One region of the Tatumella terrea genome, then DNA from elsewhere that is predicted to be linked to it. Evidence: riboswitches for the same ligand, from Rfam matches in the RefSeq annotation. Region 1 holds a riboswitch; each other region holds the start of a gene.

The links. A riboswitch is a leader RNA that binds a small molecule or an ion and turns the genes downstream of it on or off. The one in region 1 is predicted to bind thiamine pyrophosphate.
Region 2: it holds a riboswitch for thiamine pyrophosphate, as region 1 does, so the genes downstream of both, thiD (bifunctional hydroxymethylpyrimidine kinase/phosphomethylpyrimidine kinase) here and thiB (thiamine ABC transporter substrate binding subunit) in region 1, are expected to answer to the same signal.
Region 3: it holds a riboswitch for thiamine pyrophosphate, as region 1 does, so the genes downstream of both, thiC (phosphomethylpyrimidine synthase ThiC) here and thiB (thiamine ABC transporter substrate binding subunit) in region 1, are expected to answer to the same signal.

Annotation. Positions count from the first base shown of each region.
Region 1 covers NZ_BAAAFX010000002.1:354,986-358,260, forward strand. Annotated here, with positions in the region: gene thiP (thiamine/thiamine pyrophosphate ABC transporter permease ThiP) at 1-269, opposite strand, end outside; gene thiB (thiamine ABC transporter substrate binding subunit) at 245-1,231, opposite strand; TPP riboswitch at 1,276-1,367, opposite strand; gene ABD035_RS01650 (MFS transporter) at 1,627-2,814, shown strand; gene leuD (3-isopropylmalate dehydratase small subunit) at 2,868-3,275, opposite strand, start outside.
Region 2 covers NZ_BAAAFX010000010.1:331,720-334,994, reverse strand. Annotated here, with positions in the region: partial or broken gene idnD (L-idonate 5-dehydrogenase) at 1-285, opposite strand, end outside; gene ABD035_RS06670 (NlpC/P60 family protein) at 590-1,138, opposite strand; TPP riboswitch at 1,705-1,817, shown strand; gene thiD (bifunctional hydroxymethylpyrimidine kinase/phosphomethylpyrimidine kinase) at 1,988-2,788, shown strand; gene ABD035_RS06660 (hypothetical protein) at 2,958-3,155, opposite strand.
Region 3 covers NZ_BAAAFX010000003.1:17,503-20,777, forward strand. Annotated here, with positions in the region: gene thiC (phosphomethylpyrimidine synthase ThiC) at 1-1,711, opposite strand, end outside; TPP riboswitch at 1,799-1,899, opposite strand; gene nudC (NAD(+) diphosphatase) at 2,137-2,910, shown strand; gene hemE (uroporphyrinogen decarboxylase) at 2,995-3,275, shown strand, end outside.

The sequences.
Region 1 (3,275 bases):
CGTCGTCCCGGGAAGCGACGACGATAGAGTGCTCTGGCTACCGGTAGGGCCAGCAGAACGGAGAGGGCCGTGGAAAGCGTCGCCTGTTCAAACGAGAAGCGGACGACGTGCCACAGGTAAGGGTCGGAAAGCAGATTCAGCCAGCGTACCTGCGGAGCATTGAAGAACAGGCTTGCCAGTGCGAGCAGCGCGACACAGCAACTTAACAGGGCTGCAAGCAGCCCGGGAATAAGCCAGCGGGGCATTACTGACTCACTGCATTTTGCCACGCATCCACCCAGGCTTCACGGTGCTCAGCGACCTGCGCAGGGGAATATTGCAGGGCCGTTTTTGGCACCACCAGTGACTGATAACCGGCAGGTAATGGCATTTTTATGACCGGATACATCCAGTTGCCTTCCGGCAAGGTTTTCTGGAAGGCCGGACCGGTGACAAATTGCATAAACTCTTTTGCCAATGCGGGTTGCGGGCTGTTCTTCAGGCGTGCGGCAACTTCCACTTCCATATAATGGCCTTCACTGAAGTCTGCGGCGGCGTAATTCGTTTTATGTTCTTCGATGATATGGTACGCCGGCGACGTGGTGTAACTGAGGACCAGGTCGCTTTCCCCTTTCAGGAACAGGCTGTAGGCTTCACTCCAGCCACGGGTGACGGTGACGGTTTTCGCCGCCAGTTTCTTCCAGGCGGCAGGGGCGTTATCGCCATAGACCTTTTGCATCCATAGCAGCAGGCCCAGCCCCGGGGTGCTGGTGCGCGGATCTTCATAGATGACGCGCCATTTTTCAGGGCTTTCAACCAGCTGTTTCAGGCTGGTGGGCGGGTTCTTCAGCGTTTTTTTATTATAGACAAAGGCAAAGTAGCCATAGTCATAAGGCACGAATGTTTTGCTGGTCCAGCCACCCGGCACGGTAAGCTGATCGGTGCTGACGTCTGACGGGGCGAACAGTCCGGTTTTTTCTGCGGAATCCATCAGGTTATTGTCGAGTCCGATAACCACATCGGCTTTACTGTGGCGGCCTTCCATGCGCAGGCGGTTGAGCAGAGCCACGCCATCACCCAGCGCGACATATTTAAGCTCGCAGCCACAACTGGCTTCAAAGGCTTTTTTTACCGCCGGTCCGGGGCCCCAGTCTGATGAAAAAGAGTCATAGGTATAAACGGTCAGCACCGGTTTGGCGGCCAGCGCCGGGGTGCAGACAACCAGTAAAACGGGCAGGATTTTTTTTAACACTTTGCGCTCCTTGAGGCATTATTTAGCAAGGCGCAAAGGATCTGAGGGGGCTGACTCTCAAATCCCTACGCCGGTATTAACCGGATCAGGTTCGACGGGTATCTCTCAGCATTCACATGCACCCCGTTGAGAACGGCTTATTCTATGTAATTCTGCAGGGCGGGGGAAGCCCGGCGTGAAGCGTGGGGAGGCGCGGTCACGATGACGTCCACGGTTTTCAGCAGACGGTGCCTGTTACCTGCTCGCCGGAAACCGCAGAATTTTGTTATCGTCCCAGTTTATTCACGATATTCTGCGGTACACAGGGCCATTCCGGTGTAGATTATCCACCGGACCTCAGGTCACGCTGTCCCGTGTCTTAACGCAATGTTGTCTCATCTTATCCGGATATTTTTATGGAAACCCCTGAAAGGTTGCCTGCAAAAGGCAATACCGTGTTTATCTTTTTTATGCTGGTCACCTTTTTTGTCAGTATTGCCGGAGCCTTGCAGGCACCGACGCTGAGCCTGTTTCTCAGCCATGAACTGCATGCCAAACCGTTTATGGTCGGTGCATTTTTTACGGTCAATGCGGTGACAGGAATTATTGTCAGCTTCCTGCTGGCCCGGCGATCGGATAAACAGGGCGACCGGCGCAACTTACTGATGCTTTGCTGCCTGATGGCGCTTGGCAACGCGATCGTCTTTGCCTTTACCCGCAGTTACTGGGTACTGATCACGCTCGGACTGATACTGTCAGCCTTTTCCACGGTCGTGATGCCGCAGATTTTTGCCCTCGCCCGGGAATATGCGGATCACACTTCCCGTGAGGTGGTGATGTTCAGTTCGCTGATGCGCGCGCAGATGTCGCTGGCATGGGTGATCGGCCCGCCGATTTCTTTTGCACTGGCCCTGAATTATGGCTTTATTGTGCTCTATCTGGTGGCGGCCGCTTTATTTTTACTGGCACTGGGGTTTATCCGCTTTACTCTGCCCTCGGTACCGAAAGTCTTTCCCCCGGCGGATATTGCCCGCAGCGCGGTGACCGGCTGGAAAAACAGCCATGTTCGTCGCCTGTTTATCGCCTCGGTCCTGATGTGGATCTGTAATCTGATGTATATCATCGATATGCCGCTCTATATCAGTCAAACCCTCGGGATGCCGGAGAAAATGGCCGGGGTCTTTATGGGAACGGCGGCCGGGCTGGAGATCCCGATCATGCTGCTGGCCGGATTACTGGCCAAACGGGTAGGTAAACGTCCTCTGGTGCTGCTGGCGGTGATGGCCGGGGTACTGTTTTATCCGGGCATGCTGATGTTTCCCACCCGCGGAGCGATGCTGGTATTACAGTTATTAAATGCCATCTTTATCGGCATCGTTGCCGGCCTGGTCATGCTCTGGTTCCAGGATCTGATGCCGGGTAAAGCGGGTGCCGCGACGACGATGTTTACCAACTCGGTGTCGACCGGGATGATTTTTGCCGGATTATTGCAGGGAATTCTCAGTGACTGGCTGGGGCATCGGGCCATTTACGGGCTGGCATCGGGGCTGATGCTGCTGGCGCTGGTACTGATCTGGCGGGTGAAAGAGCCTGTTCAGGGCTGATTTCCCCCCTCCGGAGGGGAGGGGGAAGTGCTAAAACTGTGGCTCAGTGCGACTTAACGCAGGAAAGCAGGCTGTGCAGATTCGTACGAGGAGATAGCCTCCTCATGCTGCAAGGTCAGACCGATGCTGTCCAGTCCATTGATCATGCAATGCCGGCGGAAGCTGTCCAGGGTAAACGGATAGACGTTGTCACCGGCAGAGATCACCAGTTTCTCCAGATCTACGACAAATTCGATGCCCGGTTCTGCTTTCACCAGACGGAACAACTCGTCCACTTCAGTCTCGGTCAGGGTGACCGGCAGCAGCTGGTTATTGAAGCTGTTTCCGTAAAAAATATCGGCGAAAGAAGGCGCGATCACCACACGGAATCCAAAATCGGTCAGTGCCCAGGGGGCATGTTCGCGTGACGATCCGCAACCAAAGTTTTCACGGGCCAGCAGAATGCTGGCACCTTTAAACTC
Region 2 (3,275 bases), on a different contig from region 1:
CTCCCCGCAGGAGGCCGCCGGATTAATCGCGACTTTCTGCCCTGCCTGTAAGGACGGGTCATCGCTTTTCACCACATAGCCCACCACTTCATGACCGAGCACCATCGGCATTCTGACCTCGAAATTACCGACTTTACCGTGCTGGTAATAGTGCAGATCCGAACCACAGATCCCGCCACGGGTAATGCGTACCAGGGTACCCTGTCCCTGATAGCTGACGTCTTTGCTCACGACCTCAACCTGATGTTTGCCATTGATCATGCAAGAGTCTGTAAGGGTACTCATAATCGTCCTCTTAAAACGCACAGATGCAGGCGCTTATCAGAACGGCATTTGGATGTTAAATCTGTGATGTATATCGATTAAGAGAATGTTTCAGAGGACATTGTTACCCGTAACGTGAGCCGCGTAACACTTTGCGGGCAGGGGCGGGAGACAGGGAATGCAGTGCGCTGCGGATTACCGCAACAGAGTGAAATCCGTGCAGAAAAGATAATGTATGGATAAACGCAATGCCGGGGGCGAATAGTGTCGTCATGCAGAGCCTTTCCGGCGGGGCCTCTTACAACGCACCGCGCTAAGCGAGGGCTCAGCCAACCCCTTTCGAAGTATTAAAGGTAATCTGTGCGTTATATTCACGCGGTAAACGTCTGGCTTCCAGGTAGACCGATTTCCAGTAAGGATTATTCAGCGATGACCGCATAACACCGCGGCTGACGGAGGCATGCAGGAACTGACGATTAGTATCGTAAAAGCCGACATGCAGTTCATTTCTGATGCGGAAGAAGACTAAATCGCCCGGCAGTAAATGGGCCTGATCCACCGGTTCCCCCATATGGATCAATTGTTTGGTGGTGACCCGGTCCATCGGGATGTTGAAACGGTCTTTTAAGGTTCGCCAGACAAAGCCCGAACAATCGACGCCGGTGAGCTGAGTGCCGCCCCACTGATATTTCGTCCCTTCCCAGGAATGCATCTGGTCGTGCAGCGCAGCGAGAACGTTAATCAGATCCGATTGCTGATTTTCCTGAGCGAGAGTTTCCCCCTTGTCTTCGGTATTACGGGAATGGGAAGAACACCCCGCAAGGGTCATCAGTAACAGGCAGGTCAGAATTTTACGGGTGGCAGGGGGAGTCATCGTGTAATTTTCTCAATTCAGCCGAGGGTCTGAAATATATACCTCAAAAAATTGCAGGATATAAACAGATCCCCCCCGAAAAGACGGCTTCTTCGGGATATTTACACAGCTTTACATTAGTTAATCCTGAAATGCAGAGATTTGGGTAAAAATTACCATCCCGTAACACAGTAGTTTCTCTGCACCCCCAGTCACTGACAGATTCAGCATTGAACCGTCTGGCGGGCGGCTGCACGCTTTTCCGCTGCCCGCAGTCGTGGAATGGATGAGCACATATGGCTGACCACACGATCACTGCCACGAAATTACACCATGACTGAACCGTGCCCCATCGCGTGCGTGCAATAACAGACCGCCGGTATTGTGGTAGGTCCGGGTCCGGGTCCGGGTTTGGGTTTGGGTGTGGGTGTGGGTGTGGCGGGTGATAAATTCAGCCTGTACACACAATCTCAGGAACAGACGCCGTTAACGTCACAGGATCCCTCCTCTTCATCACCGTTGCTCCAGCGCTGTTCAACCCGGACCTGCGTAATATTGACATTCACCGCCCTCTCCCCCTTTAATAACGGATATGTCGGGGGAGTCTCGCCAGAGAGACTGAGAGGCTATCAGCAAGGTATAGCGACCCTTAGAACCTGATCCGGTTGATACTGGCGTAGGAAGACGAACGAATGACCTGTCCGCAAAGGTTGCGGTAATGCCTTCTTTTCTCTGTCTTTCCTGCCGGCCGCGGACGTACATGCCCGTGCTATCCCTGTCAGGCTCCCCTCTTAACTACCGATGTCTGCCCTTTCGGGTGCAGCATTTTACTCTGTGTGCAGATAAGACCACAGGACTCAGGGAGGCAGCATGACACATCCACAGGCATTAACCATCGCAGGCTCTGACAGTGGCGGGGGTGCAGGCATTCAGGCAGATATTAAGACAATGCAGGAATTCGGGGTATTCGGTACCACGGCGATTACGGCTGTCACAGCACAGAATACGCTGGGCGTCCGGGCGGTTCAGGTCATGCCGCTGTCTCTGATTGCCGCTCAGATCGATGCCGTCGCTATGGATTTTACCCTGTCAGCGGTGAAAACAGGCATGCTGGCGGACAGCGATATTATTGCTTGTGTCGCAGAAAAGATTAAACAACACCGGCTGCCCGGATTAATCATTGATCCGGTGATGGTGGCGAAAGGCGGAACGCCGCTGTTGCAGGAAAGCGCCCTCGACAGTCTGCGCCGTTTATTGCTGCCACAGGCCTGTGTGATCACGCCGAATATTCCGGAAGCCGAAGCACTGGTGGGTTACCCACTGCAAAGCCGTGAACGGAGGGTGAAGGCTGCACGCGAGCTATGCAGGATGGGTGCCTTCAGTGTCGTGCTGAAAGGAGGGCACAGTGAGGAAGACGATGCCGCAGACTTTTTCTGCAGTCCGCAGGATGAGGGCTGGCTCACCTCCCCCCGAATTCAGACCCCGCATACGCACGGAACCGGCTGCAGTTTCTCTGCCGCCCTGTGTGCATTGCTCGCCAGGGGCCTGCCGCTTCCGGAGTGCGTTGCGCGGGCAAAATATTTTGTTCATCAGGCTATCCTGACCGCGCCGCAACACGGACAGGGTCATGGCCCGATAAACCATTTTATTGGCCGTGATATCGCGGTGTGAATGCGCCACGATCGGAACTCACCCCAAAGCGGTTATCTTCAGTAAAGGGCTTAGCGGTAAAGCCATGCCCGGCTTTCGCCGAATCAGTCAACAGGCTTAAAGTTAATGGTGTTTTGTCCGCGGGACTTTTATAAAAAAACTTCAGGTTTCCGGGGGAAATAATGACCTCTCAGGAAAGTTTCAAATTTAGCCCCGACTGAGCTGACATAGCTGACAGGGCGCCGATTAAGTCAGCGATATCTTCCCATTCAATGGTGTCCTGCAGCACCTCTTCATCTGAGTAATCCACAGTCATCCCTGATGTAGTGACCGCGGGCAGATTATTCACAATCAACGCCCTGTATTCATCAGTCTTTTCGCGATTCACCAGAGATTATCCTCCGGACGTGCAATAGTATTGATTCTGTTCACGATAAAACGCTGAACAGCAGGAACACTCAGGGCAAGACAGCATCAGATATTACCCTAATTTTATAATGCCCCCTCA
Region 3 (3,275 bases), on a different contig from region 1:
GCGGCAGCGTCTGATCGTGATAACTGCGGGCGGTTTCGGGATCCAGCGCCAGGTGGAACTGGTCTTCCCAGCGAAACTCAAACCGTGCTTTAGACATCGCGTTATCACGAATTTGTGCGCCGGGATGTCCTTTTGCCAGGTCCGCGGCGTGGGCGGCAATTTTGTAGGCAATCAGCCCTTGTTTAACATCTTCTTTATCCGGCAGACCGAGATGTTCTTTCGGGGTGACGTAACACAGCATGGCACAGCCGAACCAGCCTATCATGGCGGCGCCGATCCCGGAGGTGAAGTGATCATAGCCCGGGGCGATATCGGTGGTCAGTGGTCCCAGGGTATAAAACGGGGCTTCGTGGCAATGTTCCAGCTGTTCGGTCATATTGCGTTGGATCATATGCATCGGCACGTGTCCCGGGCCTTCAATCATCACCTGAACATCGTATTCGTGGGCAACTTTTGTCAGTTCCCCCAGCGTATGCAGTTCCGCAAATTGTGCTTCATCATTCGCATCCTGAATAGACCCGGGGCGCAGCCCGTCACCCAGTGACAGTGCAATATCGTAGCTGGCACAAATCTCACAAATCTCACGAAAATGCCGGTACAGGAAGTTCTCCTGATGATGTGAGAGACACCACTTCGCCATAATGGAGCCGCCGCGGGAAACAATCCCCGTCAGCCGTTTGGCGGTCATCGGCACATAGCGAAGCAATACGCCGGCGTGGATAGTGAAATAATCAACGCCCTGTTCGGCCTGTTCCAGTAATGTGTCGCGGAACACGGACCAGTTTAAATCTTCCGCGACACCATTCACTTTTTCGAGTGCCTGATAAATGGGGACCGTGCCGACAGGGATCGGGCTGTTCCGCAGGATCCATTCACGTGTTTCGTGAATATTTCGCCCGGTAGAGAGGTCCATCAGGGTATCTGCGCCCCAGCGGGTCGCCCAGACCAGTTTTTCGACTTCTTCCTCGATAGAGGATGTCACGGCAGAATTACCAATATTGGCATTAATTTTTACCAGAAAATTCCGGCCGATAATCATCGGTTCAGATTCCGGATGATTAATATTCGCGGGAATAATCGCCCGCCCGGCGGCCACTTCCTGGCGGACAAATTCAGGAGTAATGGATGCCGGAAGAGGGTCAAAAAAATGCTTGCCGGGGTGCTGCTGAAGGAGTTCCGGGCGGGTGATCTGTTCCCTTCCCATATTTTCCCGCAATGCGATAAATTCCATTTCCGGGGTGATAATCCCCTGACGCGCATAATGCAGTTGCGTCACACAACGGCCTTTTTTCGCCTTACGGGGTTTCGGAAGATGCTGAAAACGTAATGAGTCCAGGCTTTCATCCGCCAGTCGTTGCCGGGTATAGGAGGAGCTGGTGGAAGGGAGGGGCTCAGAGTCCTGTCGTTCATCAATCCAGAGCTGGCGGAGCTTACGGATACCCTGATGGATATCCGGAACCGTGGTGTTATCGCCGAAAGGGCCGGAAGTGTCATAGACAGGGATGGGCTCATTTTCTTCCATGACCGGGTTGTCCGGTGTTCCCCCGATCTGTGTCGGGCTGAGCAGGATGGCACGCACAGGCACCCGGATATCCGGCCGGGACCCGGTGATCCACCGGCGTTCCGAGGCCGGGAAAAACTCACTGCTCAGGGAATTGATGAAGTTTTTTGCTTGTTCGCGTTTTTCACGCCGTGATAATGGTTCAGACATAGCTCTATTTCCTGTAAAAAAAGAAATACGCTTGTCCGGAGTCCGGAAGGAGTGACAGATTGATCCTGCCCTGACGGCAGTTTCAGACTGGACTGTACTCTTGTTCCCTTCGCAGGTACTAACCTGATCAGGTTCCGCGGATCCCGAATTAACGGTCTCAGCCCCGGGGGGCACTCCGACAAGATATCAGGCCTCCGCAGTCAGTACGTCATGACGGAGGCTGTGAAAATTCACATGAGTCAGCATAGAGTGCTTCATCATGAAGTACAAGTCCCTGCTCAACGTAAGGGCGGAACGCCCTGATACCGCACAATTTAAAAAATATATCCCCCGGGAATTCAGCGACATTCAGTGTGCGGGTGCTACTATGAGTCCATGCTCTGAAATTGCCGTGAATCATCAATAAAAATTAAGGTAATGATGTGATGGAACGTGAAATCACCCGGAATGACCGGGGGTGGTGGGTCATTAGTCAGCAAAACAAGCTGTGGCTGCCACAAGGGACACTCCCGCACGGAAGCGCAGAAGAGTTTGCATTGATAGGTTGCCTCGCATTGCAGACAGGAGAGTGGCAGGGGGAACCGGTATGGCTGGTGCGTGAAACCCGCGCTCAGGAGATGGTGTCATTAAGACAATTACTGGGTGAAGAGAGCGGTTTGTTCCGTATGGCCGGACGTGCGGTCCAGTTGTCAGAATTTTACAGGTCACACCGGTATTGTGGTTACTGCGGGTCGGAAATGCACCTTAGCCGCAGCGAATTTGCCTGTCTGTGTGGCCGTTGTCATGAACGGTATTATCCGCAAATTGCACCCTGCATCATTGTCGCCATTCGCCGGCAGGATAAAATCCTGTTAGCAAACCATGTCCGCAGCCGCAACGGCGTCTATACCGCACTGGCAGGCTTTACTGAAGTGGGTGAAACGCTGGAGCAGACGGTGGCCCGGGAGGTGATGGAAGAGAGTAATATCAGGGTTAAAAACCTGCGTTATGTCGCTTCACAGCCCTGGCCTTTTCCTCAGTCACTGATGATGGCCTTCCTGGCAGATTACGACAGTGGCGAACTGCGTATTGACCCTAAAGAACTGCAGGATGCCGGCTGGTATCGTTATGATGCGCTGCCTTTGCTCCCCCCTCCGGGAACCATTGCCCGACGCCTGATTGAAGACACTATTGCGCTTTGCCGTAGTGAAAATGAATAACTGACCTGTGAAGACCCGGGGGCTGGTTAAAACACAGAGAAGTTTGTGTATATACTATGCACCTGACTTCGAGAGAGCCTGATTATGAGTGAATTAAAAAACGACCGTTATCTGCGCGCGTTACTGCGTCAGCCTACGGATGTGACGCCGGTATGGATGATGCGTCAGGCAGGGCGCTATTTACCTGAATATAAAGCGACACGCGCAGAGGCCGGAGACTTCATGTCACTGTGCAAAAATGCTGAGCTGGCCTGTGAAGTGACACTGCAGCCACTTCGTCGTTATCCCCTGGATGCTGCCATCCTTTTTTCCGATATTCTGACTATCCCCGATGCGATGGGGTTAGGTTTGTATTTCGAAACGGG